DNA from 3 places in the Streptomyces sp. A2-16 genome. Region 2 is predicted to be linked to each of the others. Evidence: riboswitches for the same ligand, from Rfam matches in the RefSeq annotation. Region 2 holds a riboswitch; each other region holds the start of a gene.
The links. A riboswitch is a leader RNA that binds a small molecule or an ion and turns the genes downstream of it on or off. The one in region 2 is predicted to bind cobalamin.

Region 1: it holds a riboswitch for cobalamin, as region 2 does, so the genes downstream of both, IOD14_RS35145 (prenyltransferase/squalene oxidase repeat-containing protein) here and IOD14_RS32240 (cobalamin biosynthesis protein) in region 2, are expected to answer to the same signal.
Region 3: it holds a riboswitch for cobalamin, as region 2 does, so the genes downstream of both, IOD14_RS00635 (HoxN/HupN/NixA family nickel/cobalt transporter) here and IOD14_RS32240 (cobalamin biosynthesis protein) in region 2, are expected to answer to the same signal.

Annotation. Positions count from the first base shown of each region.
Region 1 covers NZ_CP063808.1:7,827,025-7,837,428, reverse strand. Annotated here, with positions in the region: gene IOD14_RS35165 (ECF transporter S component) at 1-122, opposite strand, end outside; gene IOD14_RS35160 (ABC transporter ATP-binding protein) at 119-1,867, opposite strand; gene IOD14_RS35155 (energy-coupling factor transporter transmembrane component T) at 1,864-2,964, opposite strand; gene IOD14_RS35150 (SCO2322 family protein) at 2,954-3,601, opposite strand; gene IOD14_RS35145 (prenyltransferase/squalene oxidase repeat-containing protein) at 3,598-4,788, opposite strand; cobalamin riboswitch at 4,907-5,037, opposite strand; gene IOD14_RS35140 (MBL fold metallo-hydrolase) at 5,088-6,113, opposite strand; gene IOD14_RS35135 (aldehyde dehydrogenase) at 6,291-7,748, shown strand; gene IOD14_RS35130 (ferredoxin) at 7,755-7,988, shown strand; gene IOD14_RS35125 (tetratricopeptide repeat protein) at 8,133-8,996, shown strand; gene IOD14_RS35120 (TetR family transcriptional regulator) at 8,993-9,601, opposite strand; gene IOD14_RS35115 (glycosyltransferase family 4 protein) at 9,856-10,404, shown strand, end outside.
Region 2 covers NZ_CP063808.1:7,164,920-7,175,323, reverse strand. Annotated here, with positions in the region: gene cobO (cob(I)yrinic acid a,c-diamide adenosyltransferase) at 1-446, opposite strand, end outside; gene IOD14_RS32255 (putative cobaltochelatase) at 446-2,464, opposite strand; gene cobN (cobaltochelatase subunit CobN) at 2,461-6,117, opposite strand; gene IOD14_RS32245 (cobyric acid synthase) at 6,114-7,625, opposite strand; gene IOD14_RS32240 (cobalamin biosynthesis protein) at 7,622-8,563, opposite strand; cobalamin riboswitch at 8,661-8,804, opposite strand; gene IOD14_RS32235 (hypothetical protein) at 8,935-9,156, opposite strand; gene IOD14_RS32230 (inorganic phosphate transporter) at 9,182-10,404, opposite strand, start outside.
Region 3 covers NZ_CP063808.1:133,349-143,752, forward strand. Annotated here, with positions in the region: gene IOD14_RS00605 (hypothetical protein) at 1-59, shown strand, start outside; gene IOD14_RS00610 (hypothetical protein) at 128-721, shown strand; gene IOD14_RS00615 (ATP-binding protein) at 1,141-1,605, opposite strand; gene IOD14_RS00620 (helix-turn-helix transcriptional regulator) at 1,822-2,703, shown strand; gene IOD14_RS00625 (DUF397 domain-containing protein) at 2,707-2,892, shown strand; gene IOD14_RS00630 (metalloregulator ArsR/SmtB family transcription factor) at 2,901-3,248, opposite strand; cobalamin riboswitch at 3,345-3,534, shown strand; gene IOD14_RS00635 (HoxN/HupN/NixA family nickel/cobalt transporter) at 3,561-4,658, shown strand; gene IOD14_RS00640 (nucleoside hydrolase) at 4,685-5,647, opposite strand; gene thrS (threonine--tRNA ligase) at 5,710-6,945, opposite strand; gene sigK (ECF RNA polymerase sigma factor SigK) at 7,235-7,819, shown strand; gene IOD14_RS00655 (anti-sigma factor) at 7,816-8,568, shown strand; gene IOD14_RS00660 (hypothetical protein) at 8,628-8,978, opposite strand; gene IOD14_RS00665 (sulfite oxidase) at 9,207-10,404, shown strand, end outside.

The sequences.
Region 1 (10,404 bases), 660 kb from region 2:
ACGCCCACGGCGCTGACCAGGGCGAGGGTGACGAGGGAGCGGGGGCCGAGCCGGACCGCCCGGGTCGTGAGCGGGGCGCGGGGCCCGGCCGGGGGGCTGCTGGTGACCGGGGTTCGGGTCATGACAGGGCCCTTCGCACCTGGCCGACCGTGAGCCACCGCTGCGGGGCGAGGATCTTGCTGACCTGCGGGGCGAACGAGGGGGAGGACGTGATGACGTCCGTCGCCGGGCCGTCGGCGATCACCTCGCCCTCGGCCAGCAGGATCACCCGGTGCGCGAGCTCGGCGGCGAGCTCCACGTCGTGGGTGGCCAGCACGATCGCGTGACCGTCGGCGGCGAGCTCCCTGAGCAGGCCGACGAGACGGGCCTTCGCCGCGTAGTCCAGGCCGCGGGTCGGTTCGTCCAGGAGCAGCAGGGGTGGGCGGGCGGTCAGGACCACGGCGAGGGCGAGCGCGAGCCGCTGGCCTTCGGACAGGTCGCGGGGGTGCGTGTCGTCGGTCACGCCGGGGAGGAGGTCGCCGACCAGCGCGCGGCAGGTGCCGGGTGCCGCTCCGGCGTCCTGGTCGGCGGCCCGGCACTCCTCGGCGACCGTGTCGGCGTAGAGGAGGTCACGGGGTTCCTGGGGGACGAGGCCCACGCGGCGGACGAGGTCGCGGGGGGTGGTGCGGTGGGGCGGGGCGCCGCCGACGAGGACTGTTCCGGCGGAGGGTGCCACGAGGCCGACCAGGGTGTTGAGGAGGGTGGACTTTCCGGCGCCGTTGCGGCCCATGAGGGCGATGGTCTCGCCGGGGCGGACGGTGAGGTCGATGTGGTTCAGGGCCCTGATGTGGGCTCGGCGGACGAAGAGGGCGGTGACGTCGGCGAGGTGGGCGGTGGGCGGCGTGGGCGCGGCCGGGGCGGGGTGCCTGCGGAACGCCCGCCTTCGGCGGGGCGTGCCCTTGCTCCCACCCGCACCGTCCGTGCGGGTGCCGTGGTCCACCGCGGGTGGCCCCTGTGGGGCGGTCCCGCTGTCGGCGACTGCGGACGCGGACGCGTTCTCCTTCGGTGCCCGCCCGGCCAGTCGCTCCCTCAGGTCCCCCGCCCGACGCCGAGCGTCCCGGACCGTCATCGGCAAGGGGTCCCAGCCCGCCAGGCGGCCCAGGTCCACCACCGGGGGAAACACCGGGGAGACGGCCATCATCCCGGCCGGGGTGCCCACCCTCAGCTGTGCGCCCGGGGCCGCCAGGAGGGCGACCCGGTCGGCGTACTGGATGACGCGTTCCAGGCGGTGTTCGGCCATGAGGACCGTGGTGCCGAGGTCGTGGACCAGGCGTTGCAGTACGGCGAGGACCTCCTCCGCCGCCGCGGGGTCCAGGGCCGAGGTCGGCTCGTCCAGGACCAGGACGTCGGGGTGGGGGGTGAGGACCGAGCCGATCGCGACGCGTTGCTGCTGGCCGCCGGAGAGGGTGGCGAGGGGGCGGTCGCGCAGGGACGCCAGGCCCAGCAGGTCCAGCGTCTCCTCCACCCGCCGGCGCATCACCGCCGGCGCCAGGCCCAACGACTCCATCCCGTAGGCGAGTTCGTCCTCCACCGTGTCCGTCACGAAGTGCGACAGCGGGTCCTGGCCCACCGTGCCGACCACGTCGGCCAGTTCGCGCGGCTTGTGGGTGCGGGTGTCGCGGCCGGCCACGGTGACCCGGCCGCGCAGGGTGCCGCCGGTGAAGTGCGGCACGAGCCCGCTGACCGCGCCGAGGATCGTGGACTTGCCGACCCCCGACGGGCCCACGAGCAGCACGAGTTCGCCCTCCGGCACCTCCAGGTCGACGCCCCGGACGGTGGGTTCGGCCGCCCCGTCGTACGTCACGGAGACATCCTCGAAGCGGATCACGACGACGGCTCCTCGAAGGCGGAGGTGGGGGCGGGGGCGAGAAAGGCCGGCAACAGGCCGAGCAGGACGGCCGCCGCAGGCCACAGCGGCAGGGCCGGGGCGACCAGGGGCACCGCACCGGGGTGCAGGGCGGCCGGATCGGTGGCGCCCGCGAGGAACATCGCCGTCGCCACGGCCGCGCCGGAACCGGCGATCAGGAGGGACCGGGTGGTCCAGCGGTCCGGGCGGTAGCGGGTGCGCGGGGTGCGGCGGCCGCCCAGCCGCAGGCCCGCGAGGGCGGCGGCGAGACCGGCGAGGAGGACGGGGACGCCGTAGGTGCCGCCCTCGGCGGTGAGGAGTCCGTACGTCCCCGCGCACACGCCGAGCAGTCCGCCGAGGGTGAGCGCGGTGGTCGTACGGCGGACGGCGGGCGGGACCTCGGCCGTACGGCCGTAACCGCGGGCGTCCATCGCCGCGGCGAGGGCGACCGAGCGCTCCAACGCGCCCTCCAGGACCGGGAGTCCGACCTGCAGCAGGCCGCGCATCCCGCTGTCCGGGCGGCCGCGCAGGCGACGGGCGGCGCGCAGGCGTTGCACGTCGGCGATGAGATGGGGGGCGAAGGTGAGGGCCACGACCACCGCGACACCGAGTTCGTAGAGGGCCCCGGGGAGGGACTTCAGGAGCCGGTGCGGGTTGGCTAGGGCGTTCGCCGCGCCCACGCAGATGAGGAGGGTGGCGAGCTTCAGGCCGTCGTAGAGGGCGAAGACGAGGGACTCCGCGGTGACCCTGCCGCCCAGCCGGATGCCCTGGGCCCAGTCGGGGAGGGGGAGTTCGGGGAGCGTGACGAGCACATGGGTGCCGGGGATCGGGGAGCCGAGGGCGACGGCGAAGACGAGACGGATGAGGAGGACGGCCAGGGCCAGCTTCACGAAGGCGGTGTAGGAGCGGGACCAGGGGGAGGGGCGGCGGCAGGTGGCCACCACGTAGGCGGAGACGGCGATGAGGAGGCCGAGGAGGAGGGGGTTGGTGGTGCGGGTGGCCGCGACCCCGAGACAGAGGGACCACAGCCACCAGGCCCCGGGGTGCGGTGACGCGGGCGGCACGGACCTACGGGGCATTCCTGCGCCGCCTCGTCTGCCACACCGCCGCCGCGCCCAGGATCACGACCGCCCCCGCCCCGGCGAACAGGCCCACGGACGGCCCGGAGTCCGATCCGCTCTTCTGCGGACCCGCCTCCTTCCCCGCGCCGGTCCCCTTCTCCGCCACCGGCTCGCCGCACCCCGCCGCCGGGTAGCCCGAGATCGCGCACAGCAGGGCGTTCGTGTTGTACCGGAGGGGTTCGGCGACGGATGCCAGGGCCTCCGCCGTGGTCGCGTCCCGGGGGACGGACGCGCACTCCGTGCGGCGCGCCGGGGGTGTCTCGCCGGACGGGGCGTCCGCGGCCGTGCCGAAGTCGAGGACCAGGGCCACTCGCTTGCGGCCGTCCCGCGCGGGCGTGTCCGCGCAGATCCCCGTGAACGACGCCGGCCCGCGGGGCTTCGTCGCGTCCGCCGAGTCCTCGCTCACCGCGAAGCGGAAACCCTGGACGTCTCCGTCGGAGGGGACCGAGGTCGAGGGGCCCTGGGTGGCGTAGGTCCAGGTCGTGCCGGTGTGCTCCCAGAAGGACCAGTAGCGGTACCCGGTGGCCTGCGCCGGGCTCGTCGTGGCGAGGAACAGGCCCGTCAGGAGGGAGAGGACGACCGCTCGGCGGGTCACGGCTGCTTCTTCTTGTTGCGGCTGCTCAGGAGGAAGCCGATGCCCGCCCCGGCGGCGAGACCCGCGCCGACCATCCACCAGACGGAGGTGCCGGAGTCGGTGCCGGAGTCGTCGTCCCGGGACGTGGTGGCCGGCGCCGGCCCCGTGGCGGCCAGCCGCTTCACCAGGTCCGTGCCGCCGAAGTCGCCCGGGTCGGCGCCGGCCGCCTCGGCGGCGAGGATCAGCTGGGCGTAGGCCGCCGGGCCGTTCTGCCGGGCCCACTTCGCCGAGTTCCGCTCCAGCCACGCCAGGGGCTTGCGCGCGGCCCCGGGACCGTCCTGCACGGCGAGCGCGACGACCGCGTCCGCCGTGTTGCCGTAGTCGGGCTGGTTCTCGGCACCGGGGAGCACGGACTTCAGGTAGCCGTCCTTCGCGACCGCGCCCGCGAGGAAGGAGGCTCCGTTGGCCGCGGCCTTCTCCGGGGTGAGGTCCGGTGCGTCGGTGCAGGTGCTCTCCCTCGTGGTGCCGGCCTTCGCCGTCAGCGGGCCCGTTCCGCGCGCGGCGACGACGGCCGCCGCCGTTGCGTCCGCGTTGGCGCTGAGCTTGCCCTTCTTGTCCGGCTGATAGGCGAAGGCGCCCCCGTCGGCGCACGGCAGGGACAGCTTCAGCAGGGCGTCGTAGGGCGACTCGGCGCCGGCGCGGATCTTCGAGACGGGGACGTCCTGGGTGGCGAGCGCGCCGATGACCACGGACGTCGAGTTGGCGTCGCTGGCCCCGCCGGGGGCGAAGCCCCAGCCGCCGTCCTTGTTCTGGACGGACTTCAGCCAGTTCACCGCCTTCGTGACCGCGGTGCCGTGCCCGCCGACCGCGGACAGGGCCTGGGCGGCCGCGGCCGTGCTGTTGGTGTCGACCATCAGCTTGGCGTCGCAGGCCTTGGCCGGGTCGGCGCGGAACGCCGGGAACGCGCCGCTCTCGCACTGCTGCCCGGCCAGCCAGTCGACGGCCGCGGCCGCGGGCTCCACGTGCACCCGGTGCAGGGCGATGAGCGCGAACGACTGCCGCCAGACCCCGTCGTAGGTGGGGTCGCCGCTGCCGTACAGCCCCGAGGGCAGGGAGGGCGACGGGGACGGTGAGGCGGCGACGGCGGGCGTGGCCGTGCCGATCACGACGGTGGCGGCCAGGACCGCGGCGCTGCGGCGGACGTTCATGATCGGCGGATGCCCTTCTCCCTGCGGGGAGCCGGGCAGCACGGGTGAACCCCCGGGCGGCTCGGCTCCGTATACCTCGACGGTGCCGCGCACCGGCCGGTTGCCGATGCACGCGAGCCGGTCACGAGCCGTACGGGGCGGTCCGGCTCACCGCCCGGCGAGGGCGGATCACGGTTGCGGGTCAGCGCCGGAATTGCACCGGCTTCCCCCTGTACGGGTGTGATGACGACCTGGCCACTGTACTCGCCCGTAGGGAAGCGGCTGAGGGCCGCCCGGGCAACCCCGGGAGGCGGGGGTCGTCAGACGGCCACGTACGTCACCGGGTCGCTCCCCGTCACCGCCTCCGCCCGCCCCAGCTTCACCAGTCGCCGCAGATGCGCCTCGGCCTCCGAGACCGCGATGTTCCGCGATCCGTAGGGGATCTGGTCCCAGGGCCGGTTCCACTCCATGCGCTCGGCGAGCTGCCAGGGGGTGAGGGGCTCGGCGAGGAGGGAGCGCAGGTCGGTGAGGCGTTCCTCGTGATGGGCGAGCAGTTCCCCCACCCGGGCGCTCGCGTCGGTGAAGACGTGCTGGTGGGCGGGGAGGACCTCGGCGGGGGCGAGCCGCCCGACGCGCTCCAGGGAGTCGAGGTAGTCGCCGAGGGGGTCGGTGACGGTGGTGTCGTCGGGGTCCTCGTACAGGCCGATGTGCGGGGTGATCTCGGGCAGCAGGTGGTCCCCGGAGAACAGCCGCCCGTGGCCCGGGAGCCCGGCAGGGTGCTCCTCCTCCAGGTGCAGGCAGACATGGCCCGGGGTGTGCCCGGGGGTCCAGATCGCGCGGAGTCTGCGGCCGGGGAGGTCGAGGAGCTCACCGGGGACGATCTCGCGGTCGGGCAACGCGGGGGAGAAGCCCGGGAGTTCGCGGCGGCGGGCGGTGCGCAGGGGGGCTATGTGCTCCTCGGGGGCGCCGGCGGCCTCCAGCTTGGCCGTCATGTAGGTGAACCAGCGCTCGGCCCGGGTCTCGCGGGTGCGCCGCACGATCGCGGAGTCCGCCGCGTGCATCGCGATCCAGGCGCCGGAAGCCTCGCGCACCTGCCCGGAGAGGCCGTGGTGGTCGGGGTGGTGGTGGGTGATGACGACCCCGTGGATCTCGCCGATGCCGGTCCCGCACGCGGTCAGCCCCTCGGCGAGGGTGTCCCGGGAGGCCGGGTCGTCCCAGCCCGTGTCGACCAGCACCGGTCCCCGGTCGGTCTCGACGACGTACACGAGCGTGTGGCCGAGGGGGTTGTCGGGGATGGGCACCTGGACGGACCGGACGCCGCCGCCATGGTCGTGCACCTGCGCCATGAGCTCCCCAATCACCGCGTCCGCCCACTGCGGCCCACTATAACTAGAACGAGTTTCGACGGTAGCCCGAGGTCACCAATAGCCGTGATGTGCGGCCCGTGGACTCCTCCGAGTGGAACTGGTATCAGTTCCGTATCTGATGGATCGTCAGCAAGCCGCCCCAGGGAGGCGTTCGCCATGACCGAGCTCGTGGAACACGGACAGCTGTTCATCGGCGGGGAGTTGGCCGACCCCCTGGGCAAGGACGTCATCGAGGTGATCTCCCCGCACACCCAGGAGGTCATCGGACGGGTGCCGCACGCCTCCCGGGCGGACGTGGACGCGGCCGTCGCCGCCGCCCGCACCGCCTTCGACGAGGGCCCCTGGCCGCGGATGTCCCTCGACGAGCGCATCGAGGTCGTCACCAGGATCAAGGACGCCATCGCGATACGGCACGAGGAGATCGCCCGCGTGATCTCCTCCGAGAACGGCTCCCCGTACTCCTGGAGCGTCCTCGCGCAGGCCCTCGGCGCGATGATGGTCTGGGACTCGGCGATCACTGTCGCGCGGAACTTCACCTACGAGGAGACACGCGACGGAGTCCTCGGCCGCATCCTCGTGCGCCGCGAGCCGGTCGGGGTCGTGGCGGCCGTGGTGCCGTGGAACGTCCCGCAGTTCGTCGCCGCCGCCAAGCTCGCGCCCGCGCTGCTCACCGGCTGCACGGTGGTGCTCAAGCCGTCGCCCGAGTCGCCGCTGGACGCCTACATCCTGGCCGAGATCACCAAGGAGGCCGGGCTGCCGGAGGGCGTCCTGTCCATCCTCCCGGCCGACCGCGAGGTCAGCGAGTACCTGGTCGGGCACCCGGGGATCGACAAGGTCTCGTTCACCGGCTCGGTGGGCGCCGGCAAGCGCGTGATGGAGGTCGCCGCCCGCAACCTCACCCGCGTGACACTGGAGTTGGGCGGCAAGTCGGCGGCCGTGGTCCTCCCGGACGCGGACGTCGAGGAGGCCGTCGCCGGGATCGTCCCGTCCGCCTGGATGAACAACGGGCAGGCCTGTGTGGCCCAGACCCGCATCCTGCTCCCTCGCTCCCGCTACGACGAGTTCGCCGAGGCGCTGGCCGCGGCGGCGAGTGCCCTGGTCGTCGGCGACCCGCTCGACCCGGCCACCCAGGTCGGCCCGCTGGTCGCCGAACGTCAGCAGCGCCGCAACCTCGACTACATCAGGATCGGCCAGGAGGAGGGCGCGAAGATCCTCACCGGCGGCGGACGTCCGGCCGGTCTGGACCGCGGCTGGTACGTCGAGCCGACGCTGTTCGGGGACGTCGACAACTCCATGCGGATCGCGCGGGAGGAGATCTTCGGCCCGGTGATCTGCCTGCTGCCCTACGGCGACGAGTCCGAGGCGGTGAAGATCGCCAACGACTCGGACTACGGCCTGTCCGGCAGTGTGTGGACGGCCGACGTCGAGCGCGGAATCGAGGTCGCGAAGCAGGTCCGCACCGGCACCTACAACGTCAACACCTTCAGTCTCGACATGCTCGGCCCCTTCGGCGGCTACAAGAACTCCGGTCTGGGCAGGGAGTTCGGCCCGGAGGGCTACGGCGAGTACCTGGAGCACAAGATGATCCATCTGCCGGCCGGCTGGGAGGCGTGAGCGCAGATGGGAGACCGCTGGCACGTCGAGGTCGACCGCTCGCTGTGCATCGGCTCGGCCCAGTGCGTCCACACCGCCCCCGACGGATTCCGCCTGGACACCGCCCGCCAGTCCCACCCCGCCGACCCGGAGACCGATGCCAACGAGAAGATCCTGGCGGCGGCCGAGAACTGCCCGGTGGAGGCCATCATGATCACGCTGCTGGGGAGCGGGGAGCCGGTGTTCCCGCCGGAGGAGTAGGGGTCCGGAACCTCACGGAATGAGGGTTCTCGTCGCCGGGTGCGCGTTCTCCGGACCGTGCCGGCGAGGGGAACCCGTCTCGGGGGTCCCTCGCGTGAGGGCGTACGCTCCTGCGGTCGACCGGGACCGATGGGGTGGGAGAGCGTGGAGAAGTCCGAGGCCAGAGAGCTGATCGAGCAGGCGCGTGCGGCCTGGGACGCCGAGGAGTGGCTGCGCGCCGCCCAGCTGTACGAGCGGGTGCTCGCGCACTTCCCGGACCTCAACGCGAGCGCGGTGTGGTGGTACGACGCCGCGCTCGCCCACAAGTTCCTGCGGAACTGGGCCAAGGCCTACGAGCTCGGCGTCGAGGCCGCGGCCCGGGCCCCGCGCGGCGAGGGCGACCCGGCGTACTGGAACCTCGGCATCGCGGCCACCATCCAGCGCGACTGGGCGACGGCACGCGACGCGTGGAGCGGCTTCGGCATCGAACTCCCCGAAGGGCAGGGGCAGATCGACGCCCGCCTCGGACACGCCCTCGTGCGCATCGAGGCCGGCGGTGAGCGCGAGGTGGTGTGGATCGAGCGGCTGTGCCCGACCCGCGGCCGGGTCGTGAGCGTGCCCGTCACGGGCGGCCGGCGCTACGGCGAGATCGTCGTACACGACGGCGAACCGAAGGGCGAGCGGGTCGTCGAGGGCGCCACCTACCCGGTCTTCGAGGAACTCCTGCTCTTCGAGGCCTCCGAACTGCCCACCCTGGAGGTCACGGTGGCCGCGGGCGAGGCGGCCGATCTGGAGGCGCTCGTCGAGCTGTTCACCGACCACGGCTTCGGCGCCGAACCCGCGAGCAGTGTGCGCATGCTGTGCGCCTGCTGCAGCGAGGGCACCCACGAACAGGAGCGCGCCGTGGAGGCGGGCGCCCAGCAGGTCTCCCTCGCCGCCCCCGAGGAGGAGGCCCGGCGGCTGCTGGAGCGGTGGGCGGGGCAGAAGGAGACCGGACGGAGCTGGAGCGGGCTCGCGGCCGTCGGCTAGGACCGGGGTTCCGTCAGGTCGATCAGTCGGCACACCGTCTCGATGTCGATCTTCACCTGGGCGATGGAGGCGCGGCCCGAGAGCCAGGTGATCAGGGCGGAGTGCCAGGTGTGCTCGATGACGCGGACCGCGGAGAGCTGCTCGGGCGTCGGGTCCTCCAGGCCCATGGCGTCCAGGATGATCAGCGTGGTCTGGTGGGAGACCTGGTCGACCTCCGGGCTCACGCTGCGGTCCGCGAAGGTCAGCGCCCGGACCATGGCGTCCGCCAGGTGCGGTTCGCGCTGCAGGGCGCGGAAGGCCCGCATCAGGGTCTCCGCGACCCGCTCGGCCGCGCTCTCGCCCTGCGGGGGCTTCTTGCGGAGCGTGCCGTGCATGTGCTCCAGCTGGTCCTGCATGGTGGCGACCAGGAGATGGATCTTGGAGGGGAAGTAGCGGTAGAGGGTGCCGAGCGCCACCTGGGAGGACTCGGCGACCTCCCGCATCTGCACGGCGTCGAACCCGCCGCGGCTCGCCAGCTGCGCGCTCGCGTGCAGGATGCGGCGGCGCCGCGCCTCCTGCCGCTCGGTCAGCGGTGGGGTGTCCGCTCGCGCGGTACTGGCTTCCACTCCGGCCGACTTGGCCACCTTGTCCACCTTGGGTTCCGTGACAGTCCGTGAGGGCTTGCGATCACACAGCATGGCAGGGTGCCGGGCCGTGGCGCGGTCGCGGCGTTCGTGGCGTGAATCACCTGATCCACCGCTCACAGGACCCCTACCTGCCGGTAGATTCAGAGCCTCCTGAACGATCAAGTCTGAAACTTGTTCTAGATTACCTTCTCGTCGTAATCTCGCGGGACAGTGCAGGCAGAAGGGGGCCCAGAGTGACCGCTGAGGCCAGTCAGGCAGGGCCCTTCGAGGACCCGGCCGCCGACGGCGAGCGACCGCTCCGTATCGCGCTCCTCACCTACAAAGGGAACCCGTTCTGCGGCGGCCAGGGTGTCTATGTACGGCACCTGTCCCGTGAACTGGCCCGCCTCGGCCACCGCGTCGAGGTCATCGGCTCCCAGCCGTATCCGGTCCTCGACCCGGGCTACGACGGCCTGCGTCTGACCGAGCTGCCCAGCCTGGACCTGTACCGCTCCCCGGACCCCTTCCGCACCCCGAAACGCGACGAGTACCGGGACTGGATCGACGCCCTGGAAGTCGCCACGATGTGGACCGGCGGCTTCCCCGAGCCGCTCACCTTCTCCCTGCGGGCCCGACGCCATCTCCGGGCCCGCACCGGTGAGTTCGACGTGGTCCACGACAACCAGACCCTCGGCTACGGCCTGTTGGGCGACGTCGGCGCCCCGCTGGTGACCACCATCCACCACCCCATCACCGTGGACCGCCAGTTGGAGCTGGACGCGGCCGAGGACCGGTGGCAGCGG
Region 2 (10,404 bases):
ACGTCGAGCACCTCGTCGGTGTCGACCCACCCCCAGTGCATCGGGTAGGCGAACTCGTCGAGCACGTACAGCTTGTAGGTCTCCGCGGCCAGGTCCCGCTTGACCTGCTCCCAGCCCTCCCGGGCCTTCTCCTCGTTGTCCATCTGGGCGTCGCGCTGCACCCAGGACCAGCCCTCGCCCATCTTGTGCCAGTCGACGGACCCGCCCTCGCCGGAGGCTCCCAGCACCCGCAGCGCGTTCTCCTCGCCGACCTTCCACTTCGCCGACTTGACGAACTGGAACACCCCGATCGGCCAGCCCTGGTTCCAGGCCCGCAGCGCCAGCCCGAAGGCGGCGGTCGACTTGCCCTTGCCGACACCGGTGTGCACGACCACCAGCGGCCGGTTGCGACGCTGACGGGTGGTCAGTCCGTCGTCCGGCACGACACTCGGCTGTCCCTGAGGCATTACGCGGCCCTCCTCTGTACGTCCTTCACCAGTCCGGCGATCGAGTCGGCCCGCAACTCCTCCAGCGTCACCGCGGTGCCGCCCAGTTCACCGGCGAGCTGCCCGGCCAGCCCCAGCCGCACGGGCCCGGACTCGCAGTCGACGACCACGGAGGCGAGGCCCTGCGCGGCGAACAGCCGGGCCGCCCGCCCCGCGAGCGCGACCGGCTCGGGCCCTCCGGTGGCCCGCCCGTCCGTCACCACGACGACCAGCGCCCGCCGGGCGGGATCCCGCAGCCGCTCCACCCGCAGCACCTCGTGAGCCCGCAGCAGCCCGGCCGCGAGCGGGGTGCGCCCACCCGTCGGCAGGGTCTCCAGCCGGGCGGCGGCCGCGTCCACCGACGAGGTGGGCGGCAGGGCGACCTCCGCCGCCGACCCCCGGAACGTCACCAGGCCCACCTTGTCCCGCCGCTGGTACGCGTCGAGGAGCAGCGACAGCACGGCACCCTTCACCGCGCTCATCCGCTGCCGCGCCGCCATCGACCCCGAGGCGTCTACGACGAACAGCACCAGGTTCCCCTCGCGCCCCTCCCGCGTCGCCTGCCGCAGATCGTCCCGCCGGACCACCAGACCGCGCCCCGACCGCCCACGGGCCCGCTGATGCGGTGCCGCGGCCTGCACGGTGGCCGCCAGGTGCAGCTTGGTCAGAGCGCCCCGGGGTCGCCGGGCCCCGGTCGTGCGCCCGTGCTCGGTCCGCGCGCGCGACCGCCGCCCGGCAGCGCCGTCCCCGAGCCCGGGCACGCTGAGCACCTTGGTGCGGAAGGGCTCGGCAGCCCGCGCGGCGGCCTGTTCGCCGGCCCCGGCACCGGACGTCTGCGGCTCGCCGCCCTCCCCGGCCTCGGGCTGCGCACCCGAAGAGCCCCCGTCCTCCTGCGAACCGTCCTCCTGCGGACCGTCCGACGGCGGCGGCTGCCCGCCACCCCCGTCGGGCCCGTCCGGGTCCGGCTCGTCGTCACCGGAGTCCCCGGAGCCGCTGAACTCCTCCAAGGTCTCGTCGAGCTTGTCCTCGTCGAGTCCGGGCGCGTCAAAGGGATTGCGGCGCCTGCGGTGCGGCAGCGCGAGCAGCGCGGCCTGCCGTACGTCCTCCGCGAGCACCTCGGTCCGCCCGGCCCACGCGGCCAGCGCGGTCGCCGTACGCGCCATCACGATGTCGGCCCGCATGCCGTCCACCTCGAACGCGGCACAGGTCGCCGCGATCTGCCGCAGCGCCCCGTCGCCCAGCCGCACCGACGGCAGCAACTTCCTCGCGGCGACGATCCGTTGCCGTACCGCCGCCTCCTCGTCCGCCCAACGCGCCGCGAAGCCGGCCGGGTCGTCGTCGTACGCGAGCCTGCGCCGCACGACCTCCACCCGCTGGTCCGGCTCCCGCGAGGCCGCGACCTCGACGGTCAGCCCGAACCGGTCGAGCAACTGCGGGCGCAGCTCGCCCTCTTCGGGGTTCATGGTGCCGACCAGCAGGAACTTCGAGGCGTGCCGCACGGAGACGCCCTCGCGCTCGACGTACGACGCCCCCATCGCGGCCGCGTCGAGGAGCAGGTCCACCAGGTGGTCGTGGAGGAGGTTGACCTCGTCGACGTAGAGGATCCCGCGGTGCGCGTCGGCGAGGAGGCCCGGCTCGAAGGCCTTCACGCCCTCCGCGAGCGCCCGCTCGATGTCGAGGGCGCCGACGAGCCGGTCCTCGCTGGCGCCGACGGGGAGCTCGACCATCCGGGAGGGACGCGTGGAGCCGTCGCCGGGCTCGTGCGGGCCGTCGGGGCACTCCGGGTCCGGCCGGGCGGGGTCGCACGAGAAACGGCAGCCGGGGACGACCGCGACCTCGGGCAGCAGCGCCGACAGGGCGCGCACCGCCGTCGACTTGGCCGTGCCCTTCTCGCCGCGCACCAGCACACCGCCGACCGCCGGCGACACGGCGTTCAGCAGCAGCGCGAGCCGCAGGTCGTCCTGGCCGACGACGGCCGTGAACGGAAACGGGGTACTCACTTCTCGTCACCCTCCAAGTCGCCCTCGAGCTCCAGGTACGTGGCCCGCAGCCGCTCCAGCGTGTCCGCGTCCGGCTCGGCCCACAGCCCACGGTCGGCGGCCTCCAGCAGCCGCTCCGTGATGCCCCGCAGCGCCCAGGGGTTGGACTTCTTCATGAAGTCCCGGTTCTCCGCGTCGAAGACGTACTCCGCGCTGAGCTTCTCGTACATCCAGTCGTCGACCACGCCCGCCGTGGCGTCGTAGCCGAAGAGGTAGTCGACGGTCGCCGCCATTTCGAAGGCGCCCTTGTAGCCGTGCCGGCGCATGGCCGCCATCCAGCGCGGGTTGACCACCCGGGCCCGGAAGACCCGGTGGGTCTCCTCGCCCAGCGTCCGCGTCTTGACCTGGTCGGGCGTGGCCGAATCACCCACGTACGCCTCGGGGTTGGCACCCGTGAGGTGCCGCACCATGGCGACCATGCCGCCGTGGTACTGGAAGTAGTCGTCCGCGTCGACCAGGTCGTGCTCGCGGGTGTCGACGTTCTTCGCGGCCACGTTGATCCGCCGGAACGCCGTCTCCATGTCCCCGCGCGCGGCCCGCCCGTCGAGCCCGCGCCCGTAGGCGTAGCCGCCCCACACCGCGTACACCTCGGCGAGGTCGGCGTCCGAGCGCCAGTTGCGGGCGTCGATCAGGGGCAGCAGCCCGGCACCGTACGCTCCCGGCTTGGACCCGAAGATCCGGGCCGTGGCGCGCCGCCGGTCACCGTGCTCGGCGGTGTCCTCGTCGGCGTGGGCGCGCACGTAGTTGGAGTCGGCGGGCTCGTCCAGCTCCGCCACCTTGCGGACGGCGTCGTCGATCAGCCCGACCACGTGCGGGAACGCGTCCCGGAAGAAGCCGGAGATGCGGACGGTGACGTCGATGCGGGGCCGCCCGAGCTCCTCCAGGCCGATCACCTCGAAGCCGGTGACCCGCCGCGAGGCGTCGTCCCACACCGGCCGGCAGCCCAGCAGCGCCAGGATCTCGGCGATGTCGTCGCCCTGGGTACGCATGGCGGACGTGCCCCAGACCGTCAGCCCCACGGACTTCGGGTACTCACCCGTGTCCTGGAGGTACCGCTGCACGAGCGAGTCGGCGAGCGACTGCCCGACCTCCCAACTCAGCCTGGACGGAATGGCCTTGGGGTCGACGGAGTAGAAGTTCCGGCCGGTCGGCAGGACGTTGACCAGCCCGCGGGTCGGGGATCCCGAGGGCCCCGCCGGGATGTAACCGCCGTCCAGGGCCTTGAGGATGTGATCGATCTCGTCGGTGGTCCTCGCCAGCCGCGGCACCACCTCGGCGCACGCGAACTCCAGCACGGCGACGGCGTCCGGGAGTTCGACACCGAGCACCTCACGGACGAGCGAGCGGCTCTCGGCGACCGCCCAGCCGCGCTCCTCCATCCCCTCCGCGATCCGCCGGCACAGCTGCTCCAGCAGGTCGATCGCGTCGGCGGCCGTACGGGAGGGCCCCGCCACGAGATCCGACAACTCGACCGGCACCTTCAGCGGGGCGCCCGGCTCGGCGAGCAACTCCTTCTCGACGAGCCCGAAATGAGCCGCCAGCGCGGCCCTCAGCCCCGGCAGGGCGTTGGCCTGCCCGCCCCACACCTGCGAGGCGCGCAGCACGGCGAGCACCAGGTTGACCCGGGCCTCGTCCACCGGGCCGCCACCGAGGATGTGCAGCCCGTCGCGGATCTGCACGTCCTTGATCTCGCACAGGTAGCCGTCGATGTGCATGACGAACTCGTCGAACGTCTCGTCGTCCGGCTGCTCGTCGACATGCAGGTCGTGGTGGAGCTCGGCGGCCTTGACCAGCGTCCAGATCTGCGCCCGGACGGCCGGGGCCTTGGTCGGGTCGAGGTCGGAGACGAGCGCGTACTCGTCGAGCAGCTGCTCCAGCTTGGCCAGGTCGCCGTACGTGTCGGCCCGGGCCATCGGCGGCACCAGGTGGTCGACGACGGTGGCGTGCCCGCGCCGCTTGGCCTGGGTGCCCTCACCGGGGTCGTTGACGATGAAGGGGTAGATCAGCGGCAGCTCACCGAGCACCGCGTCCGGCGCGCAACTCCCGCTGAGACCCAGCCCCTTGCCCGGCAGCCACTCCATCGTGCCGTGCTTGCCCATGTGGACGATCGCGTCGGCGCCGAAGGAGTTGTCCAGCCACCGGTACGCGGCCATGTAGTGATGCGAGGGGGGCATGTCCGGGTCGTGGTAGATCGCGATCGGGTTCTCCCCGAAACCGCGCGGCGGCTGGATCATCACCACGACGTTCCCGAACTGGAGGGAGGCGAGCACGATGTCGTCCCCGTCGACGTACAGCGAGCCGGGCGGCTCACCCCACGCCTCCAGCATCGCGTCCCGCAACGACGGGTCCAGCTTGTCGAACCACGCCCGGTAGTCGGCGAGCGGCACCCGCGCGGGAGCCGACGCCAGCTGGTCCTCGGTGAGCCACTCGACGTCGTGCCCGCCGGCCTCGATGAGCCGGTGGATCAACTCGTCGCCGCCGGAGGGGTATTTGGTGAGGGAGTAGCCCGCCTCGGAGAGCGCGTCCAGCACCCGCACCGCCGAGGCGGGGGTGTCGAGGCCCACCGCGTTGCCGACCCGCGAGTGCTTCGTCGGGTACGCGGTGAACACGAGCGCCAGCTTCTTCTCGGCGTTCGGCTTGTGCCGCAACCTCGCGTGCCGTACGGCGATCCCGGCGACCCGCGCGGCCCGCTCGGGGTCGGCCACGTACACCGGAACGTCGTCGGGCCCCTGCTCCTTGAAGGAGAACGGCACGGTGATCAGCCGTCCGTCGAACTCCGGGATCGCGACCTGCATGGCCGCGTCCATGGGGGACAGGGCCGCGTCGGACTCGTCCCAGGCCGCTCTGGACGAGGTGAGGCAGAGTCCCTGCAGCACGGGCACGTCGAGGTCGGCCAGCGCCCCGATGTCCCAGGCCTCCTCGTCGCCGCCGGCCGAGGCCTGCGAGGCGTGCGTGCCGCCGGCGGCGAGGACGGTGGCGACCAGGGCGTCGGCCCCGGCGAGGATCTCGTAGAGCCCGGGGTCGGCTCCGCGCAGCGAACCGCAGTACACGGGAAGGGCGTTGGCGCCCCGCGCCTCGATCGCGTCGCACAGGGTGTCCACGAAGGCGGTGTTGCCGCTCAGTTCGTGGGCCCGGTAGAAGAGCACACCGACGGTCGGACGGCCCTCCGCCCGGGCACGGTCGCCGTGGACGCCGTACTCCGGCATCTTCCGCGGCTCGACGAAGCCCTCACCGGTCAGGAGCACGGTGTCGGACAGGAACCGGGCGAGTTCCTCCAGGTTGGCGGGCCCGCCCTCGACGAGGTACTTGAGTGCCTCGGCCACCACACCGGCCGGCACGGACGACTCGGCCATCAACTCGGCGTCGGGCACGGCCTCTCCGCCCAGCAGCACGGTCGGGATGCCCGACGCCCTCAGCGCGGCCAGCCCGTCCTCCCAGGCCCGCTTGCCGCCCAGCAGTCGTACGACGGCGATGTCGGCGCCGTCGAGGAGAGCGGGCAGCTCGTCCGTGACGTCGACGCGCGTCGGGTTGCCGATCCGGTAGTCGGCACCGGAAGCGGCCCGGGCCGCCAGCAGGTCCGTGTCGGCGGTCGACAACAACAACACTGTGCTCATGCGGGCGCTCCCGGTGGAATGAAAGGCAGTCCTTGCGGCGCGCCGGACTCGATGAGCCGCCACAGCGCGTCCGTGTCCGCGTGCTGTTCGATCAGGTCGCCGAGCCGGTCGAGCTGCTCCTCGCGCAGCGCGGCGAACGAGGTGTCGGGGGCCGGCACGAACCGGCGGCCCGCGGCGGCCGCCACCTCCCGCAGGAAGGCCCGCCGGAAGCCGTCCGACTCCAGCGAGCCGTGCCAGTGCGTCCCCCAGGTCTGGCCGACCCGGCAGCCGTCCAGGAAGGCTTCCCCGCCGCCGACCTGAGCGACCCCGTGATGGATCTCGTACCCCTCGACCCGCTCCCCGAGGGCCTCGCCGACGGGTCGGGTGAGGGTCTTCTCCCGCGCGAAGCGCACCCGGACGGGGAGGACGCCGAGCCCCTCGACGTGCCCCTGCCGGCTCTCGACCTCGTCCTCGATGTGCTCGCCGAGGATCTGGAACCCGCCGCAGACGCCGAGGACCGGCCGCCCCTCCGCGGCCCTTCTGACCAGCGCGTCCGCGAGCCCCCGCTCGCGCAGCCACTCGAGGGCCCTGACCGTCCCCCGGGTCCCGGGAACGACGACGAGGTCGGCGTCGGCCAGCTCCTCCGGCCGGTCCACGAACCGCACCACGACACCCGGTTCGGCGGCCAGGGCGTCCACGTCGGTGAAGTTGGACATCAGCGGGACGGCGCACACGGCCACCCGCAGCACGTCCTCCCCGACCGGCGGGGCGACGGCGGACTCCCGGACGGTGCCCCGCAGGGAGACCCGCAGCCCGTCCTCCTCGTCGATCCCGAGCCCGTGCCGGAAGGGCAGCACGCCGTACGTGGACCGCCCGGTGAGCCCGTGGAGCATGTCGAGCCCGGGTTCGAGCAGCGAGACATCCCCCCGGAACTTGTTGACGAGGAACCCCGCGACGAGCGCCTGGTCCTCGGGGCCGAGCAGCGCGACGGTCCCGAAGAACGAGGCGAACACCCCGCCCCGGTCGATGTCCCCGACGACCAGCACCGGAATGCGGGCGTTGCGGGCGATGCCCATGTTGACGATGTCGGTCCGCCGCAGGTTGATCTCGGCCGGGCTCCCGGCCCCTTCACAGATCACCGCGTCATACGTGCCCCGCAGTTCGGCGAGACAGTCGAGCACGGTCCCCAGCAGCTTCTGCTGCCGCCCCCCGTGGTACCCGCGCGCACTCAGCTCACCGACGGGCTTCCCGAGCAGCACGACCTGACTGCTCTGCTCGCCACCGGGCTTGAGCAGCACGGGATTCATCAGCGCGGTCGGCTCGATGCGGCAGGCCTGCGCCTGCATGGCCTGCGCCCGCCCGATCTCGGCACCCTCGTGGGTCACGAACGAATTGAGGGACATGTTCTGCGCCTTGAACGGCGCGACCTTGACCCCCTGCCGCACCAGCCACCGGCAGATCCCGGCGGTGACGACGCTCTTGCCGGCGTCGGAGGTGGTACCGGCGACGAGAAGACCCCCGCCCCTCATGCCGTACGCCCCTTCACAAAGGCCCGCGCGGCGACACCGACGCCGAGCGCGAGCAGCCCGACGCGCCGTGACAGCCGTACGGCGCGCTCGATGTCGTACGTGGCGACGGCACGCCCTCGCGGGTTGAGCACCGGCCGGTGCTCGACGCGCCCCGCGTACGAGAGGGTCCCCCCGAGCCGCACCCCGAGCGCTCCCGCGAACGAGGCTTCCACGGGACCGGCGTTGGGACTGGGATGCTTGGGCGCATCCTCCCGCCAGGACCGCACGGCACCCCGGGGACTGTCACCGGCCAGAGCGGCGAGCACGGCGGTGAGCCGCGCCCCCGGCCAGCCGGCGAGGTCGTCGAGCCGGGCGGAGGCCCACCCGAAACGCCGGTGGCGGGGCGACTTGTGCCCCACCATGGCGTCGAGCGTGTTGACGGCCCGGAACCCGAGCAGCCCCGGCACCCCGGCGACGGCACCCCACACGAGGGCCCCGACGACGGCGTCCGAGGTGTTCTCGGCGACCGACTCCACGACGGCGCGGGCGATCCCGTCGGCGTCGAGGGCGTGCGGATCCCGTCCGCACAGATGGGGCAGCCGCTCCCGGGCCGCGTCGATGTCCCCGGCCTCCAGCGCCCGTTCGATGACCCGGGCCTCCCGCACGAGCGAGGTCCCGCCCACGACGGCCCAGGTGGCGGCCGCGGTCAGCGCTACGGAGGCGGTTCGGGAGGGACGTACGACATGCTCCGCCGCCGCCCCGAGCCCCACCGCACCGCCCACGCACACCGCGGTGTGCAGCGCGCCCCACCCACGGTGGTCCCGCCACGACACCCGTTCCAGGGCGCCCGCGGCCCGTCCGAACGCGGCGACCGGGTGCCCACGACGTGGGTCACCGAGGAGAAGGTCACCGATCAGACCGGCGGCGGCGCCGTACGCGTGGACGCGATCGGCACGCACCGGCTCAGCCGATCGCGGGGTCGTTCAAGTGCCCGGTGGCGCAGGTGGATCGGCAGGCGAGCATCGCGTCATGTCCTCACTCAGGGTGTCCACGCCCTGGTTCGACGAGTCCGGCGGCGAGAGTTCCTGGCTCCCGGGGGTGTCTACCCCGGTGACAGTGGCGGGACCGCGCCGGATTCGCACCGGCTTCCTCTCCTGCCGCCGTATATGGCTCCGGCAGTCCACCACGGCCCTTCGAGAGCCGTCAACTCGCTGTTGACCTGCGGCGGGGGAGTGTGCAGAAGCCCACACCGCGGGTCGCACAAGGACGGCCGGGCGGCCGCGGAACTGTGCGTTCCGCGGCCGCCCGGCCGTCGGGTGACGGACTGTCGTCAGGCCACGATCAGATAGATCCCGTACGCCACCGCCGCCGCGCAGGCCGCGAAGCAGGCGTAGGCGCCGGTGACCGCGAGGGCGGCCGAGCCGCCCTGGGCCGTGGCCCGCTCCTGGCGGGACAGACCCATGATGCCGAGGGTGAACAGGGCCACGAGGCCCACGGTGACGACGAGGCTGACGCCGAAGACGGAGCCGAGGGCTTGCCAGTCGATCTGCATGGTGAGGCTTCCTTGGTACGGGGGCTCAGACGGCGGCGGCCGGCGGGGCAGCCGGTTCCGTGGTGGCGGGCGGGGCCGGGATCGTGGCGGTGAGGCCCTCGGTCACGTTGCCCGCGGGCGGCGGGGTCACGGCGGCGATCGCCTGCGTCACCACACCGGCCGGCTCGTCGGTCTCGTTGACGTTGGAGGCGTCCACGACCTCACGCCGCGAGATCTTCCAGATCGCCGCGCTGGAGGCGACGAGGAAGACCGCCACGACCGCCGTGCCCCAGTTGCCGAGATCGGTGACCGACTCGGCCAGGGCGCCCACCAGGGCCGCCGCCGGGAGGGTGAGGCCCCAGGCGACGAACATCCGGGTGGCCGTGGACCAGCGGACCACGCCGCCCTTGCGGCCGAGGCCCGCGCCCATCACCGAACCGGAGACGGAGTGCGTGGTGGAGAGGGAGAAGCCGAGGTGGGAGGAGGCCAGGATGACGGTGGCCGCGCTGGTCTGGGCGGCGAAGCCCTGCTGCGGCTGGAGGTCGGTCAGGCCCTTGCCCATGGTGCGGATGATGCGCCAGCCGCCGAGGTAGGTGCCGAGCGCGATGGCGAGACCCGCGGAGAGGATGACCCAGGTGGGCGGGTCGGAGTCGGGGGCGACGGCGCCGCCGGCGACCAGGGCGAGGGTGATGATGCCCATCGTCTTCTGCGCGTCGTTGGTGCCGTGGGCCAGCGAGACCAGACCGGCCGAGGCGATCTGACCGGTGCGGTAGCCCTTCGCGGCGGCCTTGCCGTCGGCCTTCTTGCCGAGCGAGTAGGAGAGCCGAGTGGCCAGCATGGCGGCGACGCCCGCGACGATCGGTGCCGCGACCGCCGGGATCAGGACCTTGGTGACGAGCGCGTCGCCGTGGACCGCCCCGAAGCCCGCCGAGGCGATGGTGGCGCCGATCAGACCGCCCATGAGGGCGTGCGAGGAACTGGAGGGCAGTCCCACCAGCCAGGTCAGCAGGTTCCAGAGGATCGCGCCGACCAGGGCGGCGAAGATGACCTCGGGACGGATGCCGGTCTCGTCGACGAGACCCTTGGAGATCGTGTTGGCGACCTCCACGGAGAGGAAGGCGCCCACAAGGTTCAGCACGGCGGACATGGCCACCGCGACCTTGGGCTTGAGTGCACCGGTCGAGATGGTGGTGGCCATCGCGTTGGCGGTGTCGTGAAAACCGTTCGTGAAATCGAACGCGAGTGCGGTAACAACCACAATCGCGAGGA
Region 3 (10,404 bases), 7.0 Mb from region 2:
CGCTGTGGGCCGCCGCCGTGGTGGCTTCCGCGTTCGGCATCGCGATGCTGCGGGGCTGACGAAGACCGTGCGCCGTCCGGCGCTGCCGGTGGACTCGTCGGCGTAGGGGAGGATGCAGGAGAGTGCCATGGATCGAGAGCGCGGCGGGGTGGGGATGGGGCCCGAGGAATCCGAGCCCGTGGTCGGCATTGCCAAGCCGACGGGCCAGAAAGCACGTGAAGCCTGGGGTGCAGAGGCGTACTCGATCCTCGTAGGCGTAGCGCAGACGTACCACGCGGTGATCACTTACAAGGAGCTGGCGGAAGAGATCCAGAGTCGGACGGGAATCCGGACCAGGACCCTCCTGCACAACTGGATCGGTCCGGTCCTGGGCTGGGTGGTGCGTGAAGCCGATCGCCGCGGCGATCCACCGCTGACAGCGCTGGTGGTCCACACGGGCGACGGCAAAGTGGGCAGCGGATACAAGGAAGTTCTGGCGGTCGCCGGAGAGCCCCCGGTGGACGACGAACTGGAGCGTGAGCACCACGCTGCCGACGCCCGCCTTGCTTGCTACCGTCACTTCGGGGCAACCATGCCGCCCGATGGCGGTGTGGCGGCTTTGGCTCCCAGACTGCAAGCCACTGTCGAACGCCGCCGCGAGCGCACCGACAAGCCCGCCCAGATCTGTGAGCGCTGCTTCGTCCAACTGCCTTCGACGGGCCTATGTGATTCGTGCGGATAGCCGACGGCGCGCTCGATGCGGTTCCGGCACAGCTGGGAGAGCAGCGCTGCAGGAGTTTGATCCGGGCGCGGCCCAGAGGCGTTGAGTCCGGGCTAGCGCTTCTTGCGGATCCTGCGCTTCTTCTCTTTGGCTTCCTTCTCCTTGCGTTGCGCCACACCGTAGGCAGACCACGGTCCCTGATGGACTGGACACCGGGAGGTGCCGCCTACCACCTTCCGCTGACATCGACCGCCTGTCTTGGTCGGAGCACCACACTTGGCCACGCTGCTTCCCCCTCCGGTCGCGACACGCACTACGTGGAGCTCCAGGAACCGTGGCTCGGCTTTCGCCGACAGGGAAGGCGCGTGCCGGGTCGCCGGTTGCGCGCGGGCGCACGTCGACGCCATCAGCGGGGTAAGCCGCGCTCATGTGGCGCCAGTTCAAGCGCTGACCTGGGCGAATGGCGGTAACTCGTCGCGCTTCTCCGGGATGTCCAGTTCCGCCCATACCGTCTTGCCGACCGTGAGCTTCTCCACCGCCCAACGACCGGCCAGGACGCGGACGATGAGCAGGCCCCGGCCGAACTGGTCGTCGGGGTGGGGTGGTCGGGTACCGGGGAGGCGTTCGCCTCTCGGGTCGGTCACCGCGACGCGGAGGGCGGTGGCGGTGAGGGACGTCTCGACGCGGAAGAGGCGGTCTCGTAGACAGCCGTGGAGCAACGCGTTCGTGCACAACTCGCTTGCCAGCAAAGCCGCGTCGCCGGCGAGGGCGGGATGGCCCCAGTCGACGGCGAGTCCGGCGACGTGTCTGCGGGCGAGGGTGACGCTGCGCGGGTACGGGGTGTAACTGACCTCGTCGTGGCGGTCGTAGGACTTGGGAGGGCGGGGAGGGCAGGAGTCGGTCACGGAGTCCTCCTGGGTGTGGGGAGTCGCGGTGGCTTCGCCGTGCGGACAGCACGGTGCTCTTCCGTCAAATGGTTGCCTTTAGTGGCCGATCGAGTACTGACGGTAGTGGCGCGCTCGCTGTATGCGCAAGCAGTCTCGGGGAAATATGTCTCCTGTGTGGCTTGTGTTGTCGCTCCGGTGAACCGCACACTGGCCGCGACCAGGAGGTGACCCGAGGTGTCCACAGGCCAGTTCACGCGCGGAACGCGCGTATCCACCGTCCTCGCGCGCAAGTTGGGCGGTGAACTGCTGAGGCTCCGGGACCGGGCCGGCCTGACCCAGCCGCAGGCTGCGGAGGCGCTGTCGGCGACGGCCGCCAAGGTGGCCAAGATGGAGCGCGGGTGGGTCCCGTTCCGCGATCCCGACATCAAGACCCTGTGCGAGCTGTACGGCGTGACCGACCCGAAGCCCCTGGAGCGGCTGTTGAGCCTCGCCAGGACCGACCGGGAGCGCCGCAAGGCCAAGGGGTGGTGGAACCAGTACCCCGAGTTGCGTTCTCTGGTGGAGTACGTGGCCCTGGAGGACATCGCGACCGGCGTCCGGACCTGGCAGGGGGCCTTCGTCCCGGGCCTGTTGCAGACGCCGGACTACGCCAGGGCGCTGGCGATCGGCAACGCCGACTGGGACGAGCCGGGGGAGATCGAGCGGTTCGTGGAGGCGAAGGTCGCCCGGCAGGGGCGGTTGACGGACAGCAGTCCGCTCGACCTGTGGGCCGTTGTCGGAGAGGGGGCGCTACGCCAACTGGTCGGCGGGCGTGAGGTCATGCGGAGCCAGCTGGCGCACCTGGTCGAGGCCTCTCGGCTGCCCAACGTCAAACTTCAGGTGGTTCCGTTCCTCGCGGGCTCCCACCCCGGCATGACCAGTGCCTTCAGCGTCGTCTCCTTCGCCGAACCCGGCGCGATGGACGTGGTCTACATGGACACGACCTCGTCTACGCTGTGGCTGGAGAGCGAGGCGGACGCCGCCCGTCACAACAACAAGTTCGAGCGGATCGCAAGGAACGGACTCGCCCTTCAGGATTCCGTCGAGCTGATCGAACGCATCCGCAAGGAGCTGTGAACCGTGCCGCACTTCGAGTTCGCCAAGTCCAGCCACAGCAGCGGCAACGGCGAGTGCGTCGAAGTCGCCCGCAATCGTCCCGGCACCGTCGCCGTCCGCGACTCCAAGGCCCCCCACGGCCCGATACTCCACGTCGTCCCCGACACCTGGACCACCTTCATACGGTCCCTGGACCGCACGCGCTCCTGACCGGATCCTCAGGGCACCTGCCCCAACAGCCCCCGTACCTCCTCGTCCACCACCCGGTACCGCACCACGCGGCCCTCCTTCTCGCCCGCCACGACCCCGGCGGCCCGCAGCAGCCGTAGCGCCTGCGACACGGCCGGGTCGTTCATGCCGGTCGCGATCGCGAGGTCGGAGACGGCCAGTGGGCCGGTCCGGTGCAGGGCGAGGAGGAGGGACAGGCGGTTCGGGTCGGCGAGGAGGGCGAAGCGGTCGGACCAGGTGCGGACGTGTCCCGGGTCGCCGATCGCGGCGATCGCGTCGCACACCCGGTGCCCGTCGATGGTGCGGCGGTCGGCTCGGTCGGCCGGGACGAGGTGCATGGGCTCATCCTCGCAGGCACGCGCGAGACGCGGCCGCCCTGTGTGATCTTCCATACCTGCGCAGGTGTGCAGCTATGCAGGAGACCCGGCCCCCGCCTACGGTGGGCGGGCCGTGGTGCTCGGGAAGCCGGTGACGACCCCTCAAGGGTCCAGTCCGGTGCGGCCCTCGCCACTGTGATCGGGAAGTGTCCGTGCCCTTGAAGCCACTGGTCGCACGACTGGGAAGGCAGGCGCGCACACGCACGACCCGTAAGCCAGGAGACCGGCCACGGCACGTCAGGAACTGATCCACGAGGTGCTGGAGCTGACCGTATGACCGAACCTGCCCTGGCCGACACCGCCGCCGACTCCTCCTTCCGCTGGCGGCGCGAGGACACCGTGAAGACGGTCGGTCTGATGGCCGCGATAGCCGCCCTGCACGTCCTCGCGTTCGGCATCCTCTTCCTTCTCGTCGTCCCGGGGCACTACGAGGTCGGAGACAAGGCCTTCGGCATCGGTCTCGGCATCACCGCCTACACCCTCGGCATGCGGCACGCCTTCGACGCCGACCACATCGCCGCGATCGACAACACCACCCGCAAGCTGATGGCCGACGGCAAGCGGCCGGTGTCGGTGGGGTTCTGGTTCGCGCTCGGCCACTCCAGCGTCGTCGTGCTGCTGGCCGCGCTCATCGCGGGCGGCACCCAGCTCGCCGGCAAGGTCATGAACGAGGGCTCCAGCACCCACCAGGTCCTGGGTTTCCTCGGTACGACGATCTCCGGCACGTTCCTCTACCTCATCGCCGCCCTCAACCTGGTCGCCCTGCTGGGCATCCTGAAGGTCTTCCGGGCCATGCGGGCGGGGTCGTACGACGAGAAGGAGCTGGAGCAGCACCTGGATTCCCGGGGCTTCATGAACCGGATCCTCGGGCGGCTCACCAGGTCCATCACCCGGCCGGGGCAGATGTACCCGCTGGGCTTCCTGTTCGGGCTCGGCTTCGACACGGCCACCGAGGTCACGCTCATGGTGATGGCCGGGTCGGGCGCGGCGGCCGGACTCCCCTGGTACGCGATCCTCTGCCTCCCCCTCCTCTTCGCCGCCGGCATGAGCCTGTTCGACACCCTCGACGGCACCTTCATGAACTTCGCCTACCAGTGGGCCTTCTCCAACCCGGTGCGCAAGGTCTTCTACAACCTCGCCATCACCGGGCTGTCCATCGCGGTCGCCTTCTTCATCGGCACGATCGAGCTCGTCGGAGTGCTGCACGACAAGTTCGACCTCACCGACGCCCTCACCACCTGGATCGCCGACATCGACCTCGACAACGTCGGCTACGTCATCGTCGGCCTGTTCGTGGTGGTGTGGGCGGCGGCGATCGCCTACTGGCGGCTCGCGAAGGTGGAGCAGCGGTGGGGCGTCAGCGGCTCCTGAGGGCCGTGACGTCGGGGAGCGGGTGACTAGACCCCCTCCACCGCCGTCAGCCACAGCTTCACGTACCGCTCCACGTCCACGTCCAGGCCCACGTCCACGAGGGTCACTTCGCGTCCGCCCTCGTGGATCTCGGACTCACCGGGACGGCGGCGGCGGTCGACGACGGTCTGGCCGCGGGTCGGGCCGGGGGTCAACGAGACCTCCACCGGGAGGAGTTCGGTGGTCAGGCCACCCGGGTCGACGACCGCGCACACCGCGCCCGCGTCGCCGAGACCGCCGGTGGGGGTGGGGTCGCCGGAGGTGGCCGGGTCGCGGTGGGCGAGGAGTTCGCCGGCCATGCGGAGGCTGGGTTCCGAACTCGCCCTCAGGCGCTGGACGTCGGCGGCCGGGACGACGACCCGCTCGAAGACGTCCAGGCCGTACATCGTGATCGGCACCCCCGCGGTGAGCAGTACAGCGGCCGCCTCGGGGTCGTGCCAGACGTTGAACTCGGCGACCGGTGTGGCGTTCCCGGTCGCCACCGCGCCGCCCATGAACACGATCCGCTCGATGTTGCGCACCACCTCGGGGTGGGTGCGCAGCAACAGGGCGATGTTCGTCAGCGGCGCGGTGGGGACGAGGGTGACCGGCCTGGGCGAGGCGAGGATCTCCCGCCTGAGCAGGGTCACCGCGTCCACGTCCACCGCCACCCGGGTCGGCGCGGGCAGCCCCAGATCGCCCATGCCGTCGGCGCCGTGCACATGCTGTGCGGTGCGCACCGGCTCGAGCAGCGGCCGGGCGGCGCCCCGGGCGACCGGGATGTCCCCGGCCCCGGCCTGCTCCAGCACGGTCAGTGTGTTGCGGACCACCCCGTCGACGTCGGTGTTCCCGGCGACACAGGTGACCGCGCGCAGGTCGATGCCCGGATGACGTACGGCGAACAGCAGGGCCAGGGCGTCATCGACACCGGTGTCGCAGTCGATGATCACCGGGATGGGCTGTCCGGTCACGGCGGGTCCTTTCGTCACTGGCGTACGGCCTCGGCGTACGTCGCCGGCGTACGGATCCGACCTTACGCAGCCGCCCAGAGTTCGGCCCCGCGATCACCGGCCCGGGCACCGACCCGCTCCAGCAGGTCGTCGACGGGCACGGCTCCCGGCCTGCGTCCGTCCCGCAGCCGTACGGCCGCACAGCCGGCCTCGGCCTCCCGCTCCCCGATCACCGCCTGGTAGGGCACGAGGCGCGCGGCGCGGACGCGGGCGCCGAGGGTGCCGTGGCCGGGGCCGGACAGTTCGGCCCGGATGCCGCGCGCCTCGGCCCGCCGTACGACCTCCAGGGCCCGCTCCTCCTGGGCGTCGCCCACCGGCAGGACCACGAGCTGCACGGGAGCGAGCCACACCGGGAACGCGCCGCCGTGCGCCTCGACGAGATGGGCGACCAGTCGCTCCACGCTCCCGATGATGCTGCGGTGGACCATCACCGGGCGATGCCTGGCGCCGTCCGGACCGATGTAGTGGAGGTCGAACCGCTCGGGCTGGTGGAAGTCGATCTGGACGGTGGAGAGGGTGGACTCGCGGCCCGCGGGGTCGGTGATCTGTACGTCGATCTTGGGGCCGTAGAAGGCGGCCTCGCCCTCCACGGACTCGTGCTCGACGCCGTCCAGGACCTCTTCGAGGAGAGCGGTGGCGCGGCGCCAGAGCCCGGGGTCGGCGACGTACTTGCCGGAGTCGCCCGGGAGGGAGAGCCGGTACCTGCTCGCTCGAATGCCGAGGTCGGCGTAGGCCTTCCCGATGAGGTCGAGGGCGGCGCGGGCTTCCGCCGCGGCCTGTTCCAGGGTGCAGAAGATGTGCGCGTCGTTGAGCTGGATGGACCGGACGCGGGTGAGACCGCCGAGGACACCGGACGGCTCGGAGCGGTACATCCCGCCCAACTCCGCCATCCGCAACGGCAGCTCGCGGTAGCTGTGGGAGCGGGAGCGGTAGATGAGGGCGTGATGGGGGCAGAGGCTGGGCCGCAGCACGAGCTCCTCGCCCCGGCTCTCCTCACCGCCGCCGCCCAGCCGCATCGGCGGGAACATGTCGTCGCTGTAGTGCGACCAGTGCCCGGAGATCTCGTACAGCTCCCGCTTCCCGAGCACGGGCGAGTACACGTGCCGGTACCCGGCGGCCCGCTCGACCTCCCTGACGTACTCCTCCAGGGCGTGCCGTACGACGGCCCCGTCGGGCAGCCAGTACGGCAGCCCCGCGCCCATCAGTGGGTCGGTGTCGAACAGATCGAGCTCACGGCCGAGTCGGCGGTGGTCGTGCATGGTGGTTCTCCCTCGCTCACAGGGGGCGAGGAACCGGCGGGAACGACGAAGCCCCGGGGCACTCGCCCCGGGGCTTCGGACTGCGTCAGCTGTCAGCGCGCCGGGACCTGCTCCGGCGTCGTCGTGATCGACGGGATGGCTCGGACACGCTGCATGAGGTGAGGGTAGGCGGCGGGCCGGGGGCGGGGCGAAGGATTTTCCGCCCACGAGTTCGTCCCCTGCGCATCCAATCCGCGACCTCCGCAGAAACGGATTACGCCCGGACATGTCCCGATCGTGGAGGCCCTCGGTGAAAGAAGCGGTGCATATCGGAAGAAAACCCTCCGCGGAACCCGACCTGCAGGAGCTGGTGGGCCGGGTGGCGCTGGGCGACGAGGAGGCGTTCGCCCGGGTCTACGACACCGTGGTGGGTTCCGTCCTGGGGGTCGTGCGCGCCGTGCTGCGTGATCAGGCGCAGTCCGAGGAGGTCGTCCAGGAGGTCCTCGTGGAGGTGTGGCGGACCGCTCCCCGCTACCGCCCCGACCGGGGGACGGCCATCAACTGGATCCTCACGCTGGCGCACCGGCGGGCGGTGGACCGGGTCCGTTCCGTGGACGCCGCGGCCGCCCGGGACCACAAGGCCGCCCTGCTGGACCGGCTGCCCGAGTACGACGAGGTGGCCGAGCACGTCGAGGCCCGCCTGGAACGGGAACAGGTACGGCGCTGTCTGCGCACCCTGACCGAGATCCAGCGCCAGGCCGTCACCCTCGCCTACTACCGCGGACTGACCTACCGCCAGGTGGCGGAGGCGCTGGCGCTTCCGCTCGGCACCGTGAAGACCCGACTGCGCGACGGACTCATCCGGCTGCGCGACTGCCTGGGGGTGACCGCGTGACGACCATCGACCTGCACCGGATGACGGGTGCCTACGCACTGCACGCGCTGTCCGACGACGAGAGCGCCGCTTTCGAGCGCCACCTCCCGGGCTGCGAACCGTGCGCCCAGGAGACCGCCGAACTGCGCGCCACCGCGGTCCGGCTGGGCCTCGCCGCCACCACCGCGACCCCGCCCGGCCTGCGTGAGCAGGTGCTGCGCCGGATCACCACCGTCCGGCAGGTGCCGCCCGGATCACCGTCCCAGGCGCTCCCCTTCCGTTCCGGCCCGCGCACCCGGGCACTGTCCCGGTGGGCGCTGGCGGCCTGTCTCGCGGCGGCCGCGGCGCTGGGCGGCACGACCGTGTGGCAGTACCAGCGCGCCGAGGACGCCCGCGACCAGGCGGGCCGGGCCACACGGACGACGGACGAACTCGCCGCCGTGCTGTCCGCGCCGGACGCCAGGACGCGGGTCGCGGAGCTGGCGGACGGCGCCACCGGCACCGTCGTCGTCTCCCGCGGCCTGGACAAGGCCGTGTTCGCCGTCTCCGGGATGGCCCGGCCGCCCGGCGGCAAGGTCTACCAGCTGTGGTTCGACGACGACGGCACCATGCGGTCGGCCGGTCTGATGGACCCCGGTCGCAGCGACCAGGCGGTCCTGATGCGGGGTGCCGTCGACGGCGCGTCGGGCATGGGCGTCACCGTCGAACCCGACGGCGGCTCGAAGCACCCCACGTCCGCCCCGGTCGCCCTGATGAGCTTCCCGGGCTGACGGTCCCCGGCCGGCCTGCCGGCTGCCTTCGCCGCAGGTCGTCCCGGGCCGGGTCCCGCTCAGACGAGGCCCGTGACCGTCACGGTGACCCGCGGGGCGGGCCGCGGGGACGACAGGGCGCCCAGCCGGCGCTCGACGGAGCCACGGACGGCGCGGGCCACGTCCACGGTCCTGGCCTCACGGACCGCGACGACATGGATCTCCACGTGCCACGGGCTCGCGTCGTCCGGCCGGGTCATCCGCACCCCGGCGGGCGCCCCGCCGACTGCGGGCCGGCGCCCGGCGGAGCGCAGCCGGTCGCCGTCGGTCCCTGCCGGGGCGTCCGGCGGTGCGTTCTGTGTGCCGGCCCCGCCACTGGGCGGCTCCTCTCGTCCGGTCTTCCGAGGGTTCGACACGGCTGTGCCGTTCACGGAGGACTTCGGACGAGGGACGTCGTGCGGACGCAGCGTCGCCGGGGATACGCGAGGTACGGGGGAGGTGCCGGGTGCGCGAGAAAAAGCAGTGAACGAAAAAGAGTGGAGCCGGACGGAAACAGTCATATATCCGTAGCCGAAGGTGGCGCGGATTGGCCGGAACAGGAATTTCATCCGATCGTGGGGACCACCAATCCGCCCGGCTTCCGGGCCCGGATTCCCCACGTGACCGAGAACGAGAAGGAACCGAGGAGCCGACGCCGCCCGGCACGGCTGCTGCTGGGCGCGCTCAGCGGCCTGCTGGCCGGAGCCGCCGCGCTCGCGGTCGCCGAGGCGGTGGCGGGCGCGGTCCGCCCCGAGGCCGGTCCCGTCGTCGCGGTCGGCGGCGCCGCGATCGACCGCACGCCGGCCGGTGTGAAGGACTGGGCTGTCCGGAATTTCGGCACCGACGACAAACTCTTTCTCCAGCTCGGAATTCTCGCGTTACTCGCGCTTTTCGCGACGGCGCTGGGAATTGCCGCGCTCCGGTTCCGGCGGGCGGGCGCGGCCGGTGTGCTGGTGTTCGGCGCCGTCGGTGCGCTGGCGGCCACGGGCAGGCCCGACTCGACCGGTCCCGGCGACGCCCTCCCCTCACTGGCCGGTGCCGCCGCCGGAGCCGTGGTGCTGTACCTGCTCGCGGGCCGTCTGGCATGGCGCGCCCCCGTGGTCGGGGGCGTGCCGTCCGGTGCGGACTGGGACCGGCGGGGCTTCGTCGTCGCGGCCTGCGCCGCCGCGGCGGCCTCGGCGGGGGCGGGTGTCCTCGGCCGGTTCCTGAGCGGGACGAGCGGCCGGGACGCGCTGGCCTCCCGCGACCGGATCGTCCTGCCCGCTCCCGGTTCCCCGGCCCCGCCCGTGCCGAAGGGCGCCGGACCGCGGATCGCCGGTCTCAGCCCCTTCCTCACCCCCACCGGCGCCTTCTACCGCGTCGACACCGCCCTCGTGGTGCCCAAGGTGGACGCCACCACCTGGCGGCTGCGCGTCCACGGCAAGGGCGTCACCCGGCCCCGGACTTTCTCCTTCGACGATCTGCTCCGACGGGACCTCGTCGAACGCGACATCACCCTCACCTGTGTCTCCAACGAGGTCGGCGGCCCCTACGTCGGCAACGCGCGCTGGATCGGCGTACGGCTGGCGGACGTGCTGGCCGAGTGCGGGGTGCGGCCGCCCTCGAAGGGCGGTCCGGCCGACCAGCTCGTGGCCCGCTCGGTGGACGGCATGACGATCGGCAGCCCGGTCGAGGACCTGATGGACGGCCGCGACGCGCTCCTCGCCCTCGGCATGAACGGGGAACCGCTGCCCATCGCCCACGGCTTCCCGGTCCGCATGGTGGTGCCCGGCCTGTACGGGTTCGTCTCGGCCTGCAAGTGGATCAAGGAGATCGAGC